4 regions of the Bacillus sp. YC2 genome follow, and region 1 is predicted to be linked to each of the others. Evidence: predicted binding sites of a transcription regulator. Region 1 holds the regulator's gene; each other region holds the start of a gene.

What was found. The regulator LexA, encoded in region 1, represses DNA repair genes until DNA is damaged. The targets are predictions, from matches to a motif close to CGAACATATGTTCG.
Region 2: the regulator LexA is predicted to act here: its motif matches at 2,212-2,225, upstream of ruvA (Holliday junction branch migration protein RuvA).
Region 3: the regulator LexA is predicted to act here: its motif matches at 1,888-1,901, upstream of uvrB (excinuclease ABC subunit UvrB).
Region 4: the regulator LexA is predicted to act here: its motif matches at 2,403-2,416, upstream of KY305_RS07320 (YhjD family protein).

Annotation. Positions count from the first base shown of each region.
Region 1 covers NZ_JAHXDO010000011.1:36,454-39,916, reverse strand. Annotated here, with positions in the region: gene tkt (transketolase) at 1-512, opposite strand, end outside; gene KY305_RS16115 (DUF896 domain-containing protein) at 681-914, opposite strand; gene KY305_RS16110 (YneB family resolvase-like protein) at 983-1,633, opposite strand; gene yneA (cell division suppressor protein YneA) at 1,649-1,960, opposite strand; gene lexA (transcriptional repressor LexA) at 2,117-2,737, shown strand.
Region 2 covers NZ_JAHXDO010000004.1:55,575-59,037, forward strand. Annotated here, with positions in the region: gene KY305_RS08555 (alanine/glycine:cation symporter family protein) at 1-1,222, opposite strand, end outside; gene KY305_RS19950 (hypothetical protein) at 1,410-1,532, shown strand; gene KY305_RS08560 (intercompartmental signaling factor BofC) at 1,658-2,152, shown strand; gene ruvA (Holliday junction branch migration protein RuvA) at 2,289-2,894, shown strand; gene ruvB (Holliday junction branch migration DNA helicase RuvB) at 2,905-3,463, shown strand, end outside.
Region 3 covers NZ_JAHXDO010000001.1:409,768-413,230, forward strand. Annotated here, with positions in the region: gene uvrB (excinuclease ABC subunit UvrB) at 1-1,812, opposite strand, end outside; gene KY305_RS02050 (CsbA family protein) at 1,989-2,225, opposite strand; gene KY305_RS02055 (PEP/pyruvate-binding domain-containing protein) at 2,524-3,463, shown strand, end outside.
Region 4 covers NZ_JAHXDO010000003.1:121,921-125,383, reverse strand. Annotated here, with positions in the region: gene KY305_RS07335 (YbjQ family protein) at 1-186, opposite strand, end outside; gene KY305_RS07330 (sodium:solute symporter family protein) at 231-1,700, opposite strand; gene KY305_RS07325 (DUF3311 domain-containing protein) at 1,697-1,897, opposite strand; gene KY305_RS07320 (YhjD family protein) at 2,019-2,378, opposite strand; partial or broken gene KY305_RS07315 (TVP38/TMEM64 family protein) at 2,522-2,917, shown strand; gene lepB (signal peptidase I) at 2,914-3,429, shown strand.

The DNA of each region.
Region 1 (3,463 bases):
GCAAGCGAAGCAGCTTCAGAAGAGATACCTTCCATCAGATCGCCGTCACCGCAAATGCCGTATGTATAATGATCAACCACGTTGAATGAATCACGGTTATATGTTTCAGCCAAATGGCGTTCAGCCAGCGCCATGCCGACTGCCATAGCGATACCCTGACCAAGAGGCCCAGTCGTTGCGTCTACACCTGCCGTATGTCCGAACTCCGGATGTCCCGGTGTTTTGCTTCCCCATTGGCGGAATTGTTTGAGATCGTCAATGCTGAGATCATATCCGCTCAAGTGCAGCATGCTGTATAAAAGCATTGAGCCGTGTCCAGCAGATAATACAAAGCGGTCGCGGTTAAACCAGCTCGGATTCTGCGGATTCACATTCATAAAATTCGTCCATAATGTGTAAGCCATCGGCGCAGCCCCCATCGGCATGCCCGGATGTCCGGAATTTGCTTTTTCAATAGCGTCTATAGATAGTGTACGTATGGTGGCAACTGATTTCTTTTCAATTGTATCCATCATAATCCCCTTCCTTATTGTTGTACCCTTTCATCATAAAGCGATGCCGACTTTTTCTCAACTCTTTCAGCTTAAATTTGAGATAAACTTGTTGAATTTTGTCGTAAAGCAAGGTTTGGTATTAGTATATACGAAAAAAGAATACGATATTGCCGTATTCTTTCTTTTTTAATGAAGTTTATTATTTTGTTGTTCTCTTTTTAATTTTTCTGGAGTGACGTCATTGCCTTCCGGATCAATGATTTTTACGCTTTTTAATGTATTTTTCATTGAAGAGCGGAAGCCTTTCAGATACTCTTGGCGCAGCTTTTGCTGTTCCGCTTTTTCCTCATCTGTTATCGTGTTTGCCTTTGCTTTTTGAGCCAGTTCGTTAATTCTCGCAATTTTTTCTTTAGAAATCATAATAAGCTCCTTTGGTGCGTGTTGATTATATACTACTAAATCATGGTGTGTTTTACAACTGATGCACGTCAGCTGTCCTCTTTGTCCTGTGTATATTCCTGAAAGCGCCGGTGAACCGTGGCTTTTGACACATCATAGCCGAAACCTCTTAAGGTGGCTGCGATCTCTGCAAAGGTGAGCTTATTGGCTCTGAGCCGGACAATTTCTGAAATAGGGACCTCTATCTTATCTTTCCCGCTGTTTTCATGTCTGTTTTTTAAGTTCCGCTCAGGTTTATAGCCGTTTTTGACCGCTCTTTTCATACCGCGCCTGATTTTCATATTATGAATCTTTCTTTGATATTCCTCAACAATACTGACTATTTCAAGCACCATCGAATCGGCTTCTGAAAGTTCAAGTTCTCCTTTATGGGCTGTCGTATAAATTTTTACGCTTTCCCTATAGATACAGTGCAAAAGCGCGATTTTGGCATTTCCCCTGCCGAGCCTTGTTTCGTCCTGCACCAATATCGCATCAATGTCTGATTTTTTAATTTCATCAAGCATTTCAAATACCCCGTCACGGTCCATTTCATAACCGCTGGCTTTTTCAGAAATGACTTTTACGACTTCCATGCCGTTTGCTGCTGCGATCTCACTAAGCTCCTCTTCTTGTCTTTTTAAAGACGTTTGCTGCTGTTCTTTGTTTGTGCTTACACGGGCATAAATGAGCGCCTTCATTTCTCTCTGTCCTCTCTATTTGACGATTGCCAGCTGATACGCGGCCGGATGCTCCTTCTTCAAAGGAAGAATCAGCTCGTCTCCCGGTTTTATATCAGCGGTTTGGAGATGGTTATTCTCCGTCACCCATTCAATGAAATCCTCTTTATCGATCTTTTTCTTCTCAGCCACATGATCTGCAAGTGACCACAGTGTATCGCCGTCCTGAACTTTTATTTTAACATACTGGCCAAGCCCTTGATCGCTGCCCGCACAAGAGACAAGTAAAATAGCAGCGCCTAAAATCGCAGTGAACAGACCGACAAATATGATAGATTCTTTAGCCATCAAAACAACCTCCAATAAGAATGTTTGTTCGCTTTTCATATCACTCAGTATATACGAACAAACGTTTCTGTCAATCGTTTTTTTCGAACCTATGTTTGTACTGTCAGGAAAATCATGCTATAATCTACTTAAAATCGACGTTTTGAGGTGCGAAAAATGACGAAGCTATCAAAAAGGCAACTTGATATCCTGCGATTTATTAAAGAAGAAGTCAAAACTAAAGGGTATCCGCCTTCTGTAAGAGAGATTGGAGAAGCTGTAGGACTGGCCTCCAGTTCAACCGTCCATGGGCATTTGGCGCGGTTGGAGACAAAAGGTCTGATCAGACGGGATCCTACTAAACCGAGGGCGATAGAGGTATTGGATGAAGAAGAAGTTCAAATACCGAAAAGCCAGGTCGTAAACGTTCCCGTTATCGGAAAAGTAACAGCTGGAATGCCGATTACGGCCGTTGAAAATATCGACGAATATTTCCCTCTTCCGGATCGCATGGTTCCCCCGGGTGAACATGTGTTTATGTTAGAAATTATGGGTGAAAGTATGATTGACGCCGGCATTTTTGACAAAGACTACGTCATTGTCAAACAGCAAAATACGGCGAATAACGGAGAAATCGTCGTGGCTATGACTGAAGATGATGAAGCGACGGTCAAGCGCTTCTATAAAGAAGAGAATTACGTGCGTCTGCAGCCGGAAAATCCGACGATGGAACCGATTATCCTGCAAAATGTAAGTATTCTCGGAAAAGTCATCGGCGTATTCAGAACCGTTCATTGATTCTATTAAACTTACATTATTTTAAAAACCCCTTTTTTGAAAAGGGGTTTTTCATTGTATAAAAAACAGGTTCGTCCTGGCTTGGAAACGAACCTGCTAAGGAGGAAAAACTTACATCATGCTTACATCCTTATTATCCAACATTTTGGTTTTGAAATCAACTAATAATGTTTCTTGAAGGAAACTTTTTTACCGAGGTGCAGTCTTTATTGATTTGATCGGGGGAATCATCAATGTTTTATGCAGTTTTTATTGAGCGGCGAATATTTTTAAATATGAAAATTTAGTACATAGTACAATAAGTATCTAATCACCGAAGCATTGTTTACAAACAGCGGAGTTCGTTTTTTTAATCAAAATGATAATATCCCGCGCCGTAAAATCCTTTTATATGTGCTGGTTCACAAAGGTTTGAAGCGCTTTCGATTAATATTCTGTATTTATGGTATGGATCAATCATTTTTTATCCTCAGCACTGAGGTTTAACCAGCTGCCGCTGAAGATTTTAGCACTTAATGTATAAAAATTTCGTTCGCTTCGTATTTAACCCGCATGAAGAGCTATTCAAAATTGTGAACTTGTATCCTAAAAAATAATCGTCAGCTGTAACAGTCCCGGGGTCATCAATATAAAACTCCTTAGCATCTCCATCCAATGTAAAACTCCTTAGCATCTCCATCCAATGTAAAACTCGTTTTCAATTCAAAGTCAGTTGTAGCGGCACTA
Region 2 (3,463 bases), on a different contig from region 1:
CCGCTCCGTAAAACGTTGCGATAAGAATGATTGCTTTTAAGCCGAGCATCGCCCATTTGTTGTTTCCGCCCCGTGTTAAGTAGACGATATTGGTCTCGGCGATGTAGTAATAAGCCATAATGGTCGTAAAAGCGAAGAAGAAAAGAGCGACTGCAACAAAACCTGCACCAAATCCCGGCATAACTTGATCAATTGCCGCCTGAGTAAAACCGGGGCCTGCTTCGACTCCTTTGACATGGTTGACAATATAAGAGCCGTTCTCTGCCTGAGTATTAAACATCCCTGTAAATAAAATCATAAATGCGGTTGCCGAACAGACAAACAGCGTATCAATATAAACCGAAAAAGCCTGAACCAAACCTTGCTTGGCCGGGTGAGAAACCTCTGCGGCGGCCGCCGGGTGAGCTCCTGTTCCCTGCCCTGCTTCATTAGAATAGATTCCCCGTTTCACTCCCCAAGAAATCGCCATTCCGATGAGTCCGCCAAACGCAGAATCCAATGCAAACGCGCTTTTGAAAATCAGTGCGATAACCGCAGGCAGCTCCGTAATATTCATCAATATAATGACAAGTGACAAAAGGATATAACCCAAGGCCATGAACGGAACGATCATCTGCGCGGCCTGAGCGATCCGTTTCACTCCGCCGAAAATGATAAAACCGAGCAGCAGCACGAGGAAGCAGCCCGTAAAAATGGGACTGATGCCAAATGCGTTATTTATTCCTTCCGCGATCGAATTGGATTGAACACCCGGCATCAGGACAGCCATGGCAATGAGTGCGGCAAAGGCGAACAATACGGCAAACCATTTGATTCCGATTCCTTTTTCTATGTAATAAGCAGGACCGCCCCTGTACTGGCCGTTTTCTTTTACTTTATAAATTTGCGCGAGGGTGGACTCGACAAAGGCGCTGGCTGAACCGATAAAGGCGATGACCCACATCCAAAACACGGCGCCGGGACCGCCGAATGCTATGGCTGTTGCCACGCCGGCAATATTCCCCGTCCCTACGCGCCCTGAAAGCGCAATAGATAATGCCTGAAATGACGATACGCCGGCTTCAGAGCTTTTTCCTTGAAACATCAGAAGAACCATCTCTTTTATATGCCGGACTTGCAAAAACCGGGTCAAAATGGAAAAGATAAGGCCGACGGCTAACAAAATATAAATAACGGGCGTGCTCCATAAAATACCGTTTAAGCTTGCTGTAAACTCTGCCAATCAGATTCCCCCTTGTTTGTCGTATATTTGGATTATGGAGCGGTATGACTATTTACACAATTTTTTTGGGATATTTTCTCCCTCATTATTAAAAAACCATCTTCACCATTTCTTTACATTTCCTTAAAATGCCCTTCATATCGCCTTGATAAGATGAAAGCAAGAAGAAAGAGACGGAGGGGCCGGAATGAAAAAAACAAACCAGTATGACCAAAGCTGCGGGGCAGGGGAAGCGTATCTGACCGTCAGGGGCTATCACCTCAAGCTGACAGCCGAGCAAATGAAACTGATTGCAGGTAAGCGCAAATAGCATGGCAAGGCAGCCTTCGGACGGGAGGGCTGCTTTTTTGCGGATGCAAAGGAAAGAATGGTTAAGCCGCCGCATCTTTGGTCAAACTAGCATAAAGAGTTTGATTGAATAAAGAGGTGTTTTTGATGAAACGTCTTTTGTTTATGCTTATATTATCAGCCGCAGCCCTTTTTACAGGGGAGTCCCGCGCGTTTGGAGCGGAAGTCGAGCATTACGGGCCGCTGCGGGTGCACGTGCAGCTGGAAAGGGTCTATTTAGACGGAGATGTCGGCATTGAACATACGGATGAAACCGTTTTGGCGATGGAGGATTTTTGGGCGGCCTATGCGGGATGGACGCTTGTTGAACAGAAAAAAGGGTTTGTGCTGTTCCGCAAACAAGTAGATGATATCTCTCCGCTCAGCAAAGTCAACGGATATATCGGCATCACGGACGGGGGCGTCATTTCCACTTTTCACGGCCGTCCCGACTCTTTAGCGGAGCCGATCCAGTCCTTCTTTCAGATTGATTTAGAACGGCTGGAAAGTCATTTGCAAAAACACTTGGAAAACGGCATACCGTACAGGACAAAAGCAGAATTTGAGAGCGTCATCGATCATATTAAGACATACAGCGGATGACTTTTGTGTAAGACATGTTCCCCATGTCTTTTTTTTCTGACGTGAGAAGGGAGGCAAAGCGAACATACGTTAACTTTTCTTAAGACTTTGGCTGTTTTTATGGTACAATGAAAAGCAGTCAAAGAGGTGAATAGGTGTGATTGAATTCGTGAAGGGGACGATTGATTACGTATCTCCCCAGTACATTGTGATTGAAAACGGCGGAATCGGCTATCAGATCTTCACACCGAATCCGTTTATCTATAAGGTAAGCAATCAAGAAACCATTTTTACGTACCATCATATTAAAGAAGACGCCTTTTCCCTGTACGGTTTTTCAACGCGTGAAGAAAAAGCGCTTTTCACAAAGCTGTTAAACGTCACCGGCATCGGGCCGAAAGGGGCGCTTGCGATACTCGGTTCGGGTGATCCGGGGGCGGTCATTGAAGCGATTGAACAGGAAGATGAAGCCTTTTTGGTGAAGTTTCCCGGCGTCGGCAAAAAAACGGCCCGGCAGATCATTCTGGATTTAAAAGGGAAGCTTGCCGATGTAGTGCCTGAAATGATCGACAACTTGTTCAATCATGAAGAACGCATTGAAAAACAAGAGGCTGAGACGGCGCTCGACGAGGCGCTTGAAGCGCTCAGGGTTCTCGGTTATGCCGAGAAAGAGATTAAGAAAGTGCTTCCTCACTTAAAAGAGGAAACGGCGCTTTCCACAGATCAATATGTGAAAAAAGCATTGCAAAAACTATTAAAGTAAGGTGATGTTCATGGATGAACGGCTCGTTTCAAGTGAAGCAGACAGCCATGAATCAATAATAGAGCAAAGCCTCAGGCCGCAAAGGCTCGCGCAATACATCGGCCAGCAGAAGGTAAAAGAAAATTTGCGCGTGTTTATCGATGCGGCAAAAATGAGGCAGGAAACGCTTGATCATGTTCTTTTATACGGGCCGCCCGGGCTCGGGAAAACAACGCTTGCATCCATTGTGGCCAATGAGATGGGCGTAGAGATGCGGACCACGTCAGGGCCTGCGATTGAAAGACCCGGCGATTTAGCTGCGATTTTGACGGCGCTTGAGCCGGGTGATGTACTGTTTATAGATGAAATTCACAGACTGAACCGCTCAATCGAAGAAGTGCTGTATCCTGCGATGGAGGATTTCTGCCTCGATATCGTTATTGGAAAAGGCCCTTCCGCCAGATCCGTCCGTCTCGATCTTCCGCCTTTTACGCTGGTAGGCGCAACGACGAGGGTCGGTCTTTTAACGGCGCCGCTCAGAGATCGGTTCGGGGTGCTGTCGCGTCTTGAATATTATACGCAGGAAGAGC
Region 3 (3,463 bases), on a different contig from region 1:
ATCCTCGGCAGCTTGCGTCGCGCGGATCACATCGCGTATTTCCTTATTGATCGTTTGCGGCGTGATGCCGTGGATTTCGTTAAAGCGCTCTTGTTGTTCACGGCGCCGTTTCGTCTCACTAATCGCGACTTCCATGGAATGCGTCATTTTGTCGGCATACATGATGACGCGGCCTTCTGAGTTTCGGGCAGCCCGGCCGATCGTCTGAATCAGCGAACGCTCGGAACGGAGGAACCCTTCCTTGTCCGCATCCAAAATGGCGACAAGCGACACTTCCGGTATATCAAGCCCTTCTCTCAGCAGGTTGATTCCGATTAACACATCGTGTTTGCCGAGACGGAGATCCCGAATGATTTCAATCCGTTCCAGCGTCTTAATTTCGGAATGCAGGTAATTGACTTTAATGCCGATTTCCTTCAGATAATCGGTCAGGTCCTCTGACATTTTTTTCGTCAGCGTCGTGACGAGCACTCGTTCATTCCGTTCAATTCTCGTCTGAATCTCGCCGATCAAATCATCAATCTGCCCCTCAATCGGACGGACTTCAATGATAGGATCAAGAAGCCCCGTCGGTCTGATGATCTGCTCGATCATTTCCGGTGTATGTTCGATTTCGTACGGTCCCGGCGTAGCCGATACATAAACGATATTGTGCATGTGCTTTTCAAATTCCTCGAATCGAAGCGGACGGTTATCAAGCGCGGACGGCAGGCGGAAGCCGTGATCCACAAGCACCTGCTTTCTTGCCTGGTCACCGTTAAACATGCCGCGCACCTGCGGAATCGTCACATGTGATTCGTCAACGACAATCATAAAGTCGTCGGGGAAATAATCAAGCAGCGTATACGGCGTAGAGCCTGCCGGACGGAGCGTTAAATGTCTCGAATAGTTCTCAATGCCGGAGCAGAAACCCATTTCCCGCATCATTTCAAGGTCATATCTCGTCCGCTGCTCCAGACGCTGCGCTTCAAGGAGCTTGCCGTTTTCATGCATGACTTTCAGGCGCTCCTCAAGCTCTTGCTCAATGTTTACAATCGCTTTTTCCATCTTTTCGGCCCGGGTGACGAAGTGGGAAGCAGGGAAGATCGCGACATGGTCGCGGTCGCCGAGAATTTCTCCGGTCAGCGCGTCAACCTCTCTGATCCGCTCAATTTCATCGCCGAAAAATTCGACTCTGATGCAGTGTTCGTCACGGGAGGCCGGGAAGATTTCCACAACGTCTCCGCGCACACGGAACGTCCCGCGCTGAAAGTCGATGTCATTGCGGGCATACTGGATGTCTACAAGCTTTCTCAGCAGCTCGTTCCGTTCAATCTCCATTTCCGTCCTGAGCGAAACGACCATTTCGCGGTATTCTTCCGGCGAACCGAGGCCATATATACAAGACACACTCGCGATAATAATGACATCTCTCCGTTCAAAGAGAGAGGATGTCGCGGAGTGCCTGAGTTTATCAATTTCATCGTTAATGCTTGCGTCTTTCTCTATAAATGTATCCGTTTGAGGCACGTACGCCTCCGGCTGATAATAATCGTAGTAGCTGACAAAATACTCAACAGCGTTGTTCGGGAAAAATTCTTTGAACTCGCTGTAAAGCTGTCCGGCAAGGGTTTTATTATGGGCGATGACAAGTGTCGGTTTGTTTACTTCTTTAATGAGATTCGACACTGTAAAGGTTTTACCCGTTCCCGTCGCTCCCAGAAGAGTCTGGTGTTTTCTGCCTTCCTGAATGCCTTTGACAAGCTTCTCAATCGCTTGCGGCTGATCTCCCTGGGGCTGGTATTTCGAGACTAACTCAAAACGATCTTTCACAAAAAAGCCTCCGTTTCTTTACGAAATCTTCCTATTGATATAGTAACACAATGACGGTAAAAATCACTAAAAATACGAACTAAAGTTCGATGGTTTATTTTTACCAAGTTAATTTCTGTATAAAAAACCTGCTTTTATGGCGTAAAAGCAGGCATTCACATTTCATATTCACTATGTCAGGCATTATCTTTCTTTTTGTCTGCTTCTTTTTTGGCCATGTACAAACCGCCGGCCACCAAAGACACCACGTCTAATCCAACGATAAAATACGTTTCTGTGTACCCTTTTAAGTAGGATGCGAAAAGCAGTGCGGCGGTGAGAGCGATAGCCACATAGTGGTTAAATGTAACCCGCGTAAAAAGGACGACCAGCATAAAAGGGAAACATAATGCAAAAACGGCTTTTGTAATCACAAAAACCCTCCTCGGGAATTCTTCATCTCATCTGATTATAGTAAAAAATGAAGAATCGGACAATCGTTCCCCTATTATTACATTACCCTTTTTCAGCAATCTTCAATCATTCATCTGAAAAATATGAATGTATATCAATTGAACTATTAACAAGATGAATCGTTATACCTTTATTCATCCAAAAGGTGCAGGAGGATTAGGCCTTTGTGTCTTTGACAGTTTCTTCCTCTCTCTTTACAATGGAATGATAGTGTTCACTATCATTTTCTTAGTGATCAAAAGAAGGGGGTCATATCACATGTATTCAGTACTTTTTAATAAAGCTGAGGAATCCAGCCGCTTAGCCGGCGCAAAAGGGATGAATCTGATTAAACTAACGAAAAACGGGCTGCCCGTTCCCGACGGTTTTGTCATTCAGACGAATGCCCTGACACGTTTTATAGAAGACAACCAGCTTCGGGACGATGATGAACAGATGGGGCGCGCTATCATTAACGGCACGTTTTCTAAAGAGCTGAAAGATGAACTGACCGCATCGTTTTATGATTTGAGAGAATCATATGCTTCGGTGGCCGTACGTTCCTCATCAGCGTCTGAAGATCTGGAAGGCGCTTCATTCGCCGGTCAGTACGAAACCTATTTAAATATAAAAACGGAGGAAGAGTTTCTCGGAAAAGTGAAAGAATGCTGGGCTTCCTTTTTCTCAGCCCGGGTGAGCCGTTATAAAGAGAAAATGCAAAATGACATTACGGAGCCGTTAATGGGCGTCGTTGTGCAGGGATTAATCGAGTCAGAGGTGTCGGGCGTCATTTTCAGCCGCAACCCCGTCACGCATGATGACGGAGAACTCATGATCTCAGCGAGCTACGGCCTCGGGGAAGCAATCGTCTCCGGCAGCGTGACGCCCGACACGTATCTCGTCAATAAGGAGACATTTCAGATTGAGAAAGAAATCGGATTAAAGGAAATGTTTATATTTTCTCAAGCAGAAGGCGTGGCGGAAAAGGAAACGAGCGATGATATGAGAAGCCGCTTTTGCCTTGATGACGAAAGGGTTAAAGAGCTTGCCGAGCTGACGAAAAAAACGGAGGCGCTGTACGGCTACCCCGTTGATCTTGAATTCGGAATTGCCGAAAACAAGCTGTATCTGCTTCAGGCCCGTCCGATTACCACAATAGAACAGGATCAAAAAGCGGCTGACGAGGAGCGTGAATTTATGATTACACCTCTCGATCAGA
Region 4 (3,463 bases), on a different contig from region 1:
CTTTACGGCCTTTTTTGAGTCCTCCAGCATCTCCGTATAGCTTTTTAATTCTCCGCCGACGACAGATTTTAAGCCTGCGAGCAGGTCTTTTCCGATATGGCGGGATTGGACGATGCTGCTTGTCACCAATCCTTTTACTTCTGTAATCTGTTTTGCGGCAATGGTTTCAGTCGTTGTCATAATCATACAGGGTTCCCCTTTCATGTCTCGTCATACCGCTATCTTACCATCTATGCGGCCCTTTCGGCTGTGTTGATTTGTTTTTTTCTGACAGCGGCGCTGACCGCAAACATAACTGCCGTATTCAAAACCAATGCAATAATGCCTGTATTCATATCTTTGACGGTCTGGGGGAGGAATGGGAAAAGCGTTCCGATGGTTGATTCGGTCAGCGTGATGAACGCAACCGTCCCGGCCCCTGCCAATATGCCGGCAAAAGCGCCTTGGCTCGTAACAAACCGCTGCTTTGGCAGGCTGAATACAAGCGCCGGGAAGAGCTGTGTGACAAGGCTGTATCCCATTAGAAGCAAGGTGACGATGGTGTTTCCGCCTTTCAGCGTAAAATAAACGGAAATCAGCGCAATCACGGGAACGGCGTATTTTGCCAATTGTGATACCGTTTTGTCGGATGTTTCGGGCGCAATGACTTTGTAAACATTTTTAGCGAACAGCGTGCTTGAGGCCATTAAAATCATCGAACCGGGTACAAGGGCCGTCAGGATTCCCGCCGCTCCGATCAATCCGACAAACCAAGGATCGAAGGTTTTCAGCGAAAGTTTTAATAAGGCGAGATCCGTATCTGCCCCTTTTAATCCGGGCACTTGGAGAATCGCCGCAAATCCGACAAAGATGACAAACAGCAGGACAAGCTGGTATAGAGGCATCATGATCGCGTTTTTGCGGAAAACCCGCGGATGCTCTGCTGCATATGAGGCTGCGAAGGTATGGGGCCACATGTAAAAGCCGAGGGCTGTCAGCAGGACGGTCGAGCTGAACCATGAAACGCTCTGGCCGGTTTCAGGAAGGGTGAGAAAACCCGGTTTTGCGGCTTCGATTTCTCTGAACATCTCTGAAAAGCCGCCATAGTAATGAATCGGCAAATAAATTCCTAAATATAACACGACGCCTAAAATCATGATATCTTTGACGACTGAGATCCAGGCAGATCCGTGAATACCTGAAATCATGACATACAGCGTGATGGATGCTGCTCCGATCCAGATTGCGGCGGTCGGCGAAATCAGCCCGTAGGATGTGGCTGAAACAATTAATCCGAGCCCTTTCAGCTGCAGGACGAGGTAGGGAATGAGGGCTATGATGCCCACGATTGACACAAGAATACCGAGGAGCGGACTTTTATATTTTGAAATGAAGAAATCAGATTGTGACATCAGTTTATGTTTTTTGGCATAGGTCCAGACTGCCGGCAAAAGCCAATACGACAAAATGTAAGCGAGGCAGCCGTAAGCGATGATATAAAAGGCGGGGCCTCCTTTTCCGTAAGCCCATCCGCTTCCGCCGAGAAACGTGAAGGTCGTGTAAATTTCTCCCGCCATTAATAAAAAGACAAACAGCGTGCCGAAGCCGCGGCCGCCGACCGTCCATTGTTCAAGGTCCATATCCTTGCCTTTTCGGGCGCGGATTCCAAGATATACACAAAATAAGAGCACGGCGGCCATCACGAAAAATGCTGCGCTCATTCCGTCTCACCCGCCTTGTTTTCCTTGTCCAGTTTGTAAACAGCCGCCATCAGCACAGAAGTCAGCACCGCCCATATGACAACATACGCGAGGATGAAAGGCATGCCGAAAAGATAAGGGGTCACCCGATTGGCAAATGGGATGCCGGCAAGAATTCCGAAAAAGGGCAGGGCAGCAAGAAAATGAATCAGTTTCATAACATTCCTCCTTTTAATAGAAAACAGCGTGTCCCGAATTATAAATAAAATCGTGTCGAATGTATAGTGTGAATAGTCTGAAATTTATCGAAGGGAAAGTAAAAGCAGTCCGTACTGCTTTTCAAGTTTTAGCGGCAAACAGATAAAACTCCACCAAGGCGGTTACCTGTTCCCGTATTCTCGGGTTGAAATAGCGACGTTTCTCTTCATAGCCGTTTACGGTGCAGACATAAAGAGTAAATGCTTCATCTCTTTCGGCCTCATGCATTTTAATTTTACGCTTTCTTAACTCTTTTCGAACATCAATCAAATCCTTTTGTGCTAATTTTAAAGAGCAGCTGATAAGCTGTTTATAGGGTTGTTTTAATTTGAACGGGCACGAGTCAAGCGTTTCAAGATCCCGGTTCAGGATGGTGACAGCCATGGGTAAAAACAGCCCCCGTTCGATGAGATCGCTGGTGCCGTTCTGAATGTTAGGCATAAAATACTCCTTCTTTCTTAAATGGGAACGTTTGTTCTCGTTTTTTATTCTATACTCGTTTACGCCATGTTTCAAGTCAGAAAATCTCGTAAACATTTTCGTTTTTTGGAGATAATGTGTAGAATAAGGGTAGACAAACTCGCGTCCGCCGCTTCGGTCAGAAAAGGGCTTTCGGTTTCATCCGCAGACATCAATCAGTAAGAAAGATGATGCTTTGGGTGGAGCGCCATGGATTCGGCCCGCTGTTTATTTTACTGTGCTTTCCCTTCACGCCTTCAGCCGCGGTGCATGTCGTTGCCGGCCTGTCACGGGTGGGTGCGCTGCAGTTTATCTCCGCCGCTGCCATGGGGAAATTGGTCATGATCTTTATGATCAGCTTTATCGGATATGATCTTCACGCGCTCATCACACAGCCCGTCCGGATGGTGATTGCGATCGCGGTGATCGCAGGGCTGTGGTATGCCGGAAAGCGTATCGAGCGGCGTTTACACACAAGAATCAGTCAGCATGAGAAAGACGGAGGGAGACAAGAATCTTGAAAAAACGGTTTTGGTTTATAGTCGGCGTGCTTATCGTTGTTTTGGCCATACAATTAAAAAATGCCATTTTTATTGATTATAAAGTCGAAGGAATCAGTATGAATCCGACCTTTAAACAAGGAAATGAGCTGATGGTCAACAAGTTTTCCCATCGTTACAAAACAATCCGCCGCTTCGATATTGTTTTGTTTAAAGGCCCGCATCACAAAGTGCTGATCAAACGTGTCATCGGTCTGCCCGGCGAGTCGATTGCATACAGGGACGATCAGCTGTATGTAAACGGAAAACGTGTGGCAGAGCCGTTTTTGAAACCATTGAAGTCATCGCTGTCTTCCGGGAGCCATGTGACCGGTGATTATACATTGAAGGAGACGACAGGTCAGAAAAAGATACCGAAGGGACAATATTTTGTCGTCGGTGACAACCGCATATACAGCCTCGACAGCCGCCATTTCGGCCCGATTAAGGATAAAAATATTGTCGGGGTCATTAATGAATCAGACGCCAAATGAAGGGCGTCTTTTTTCGGAAATGATTGCCAACGTG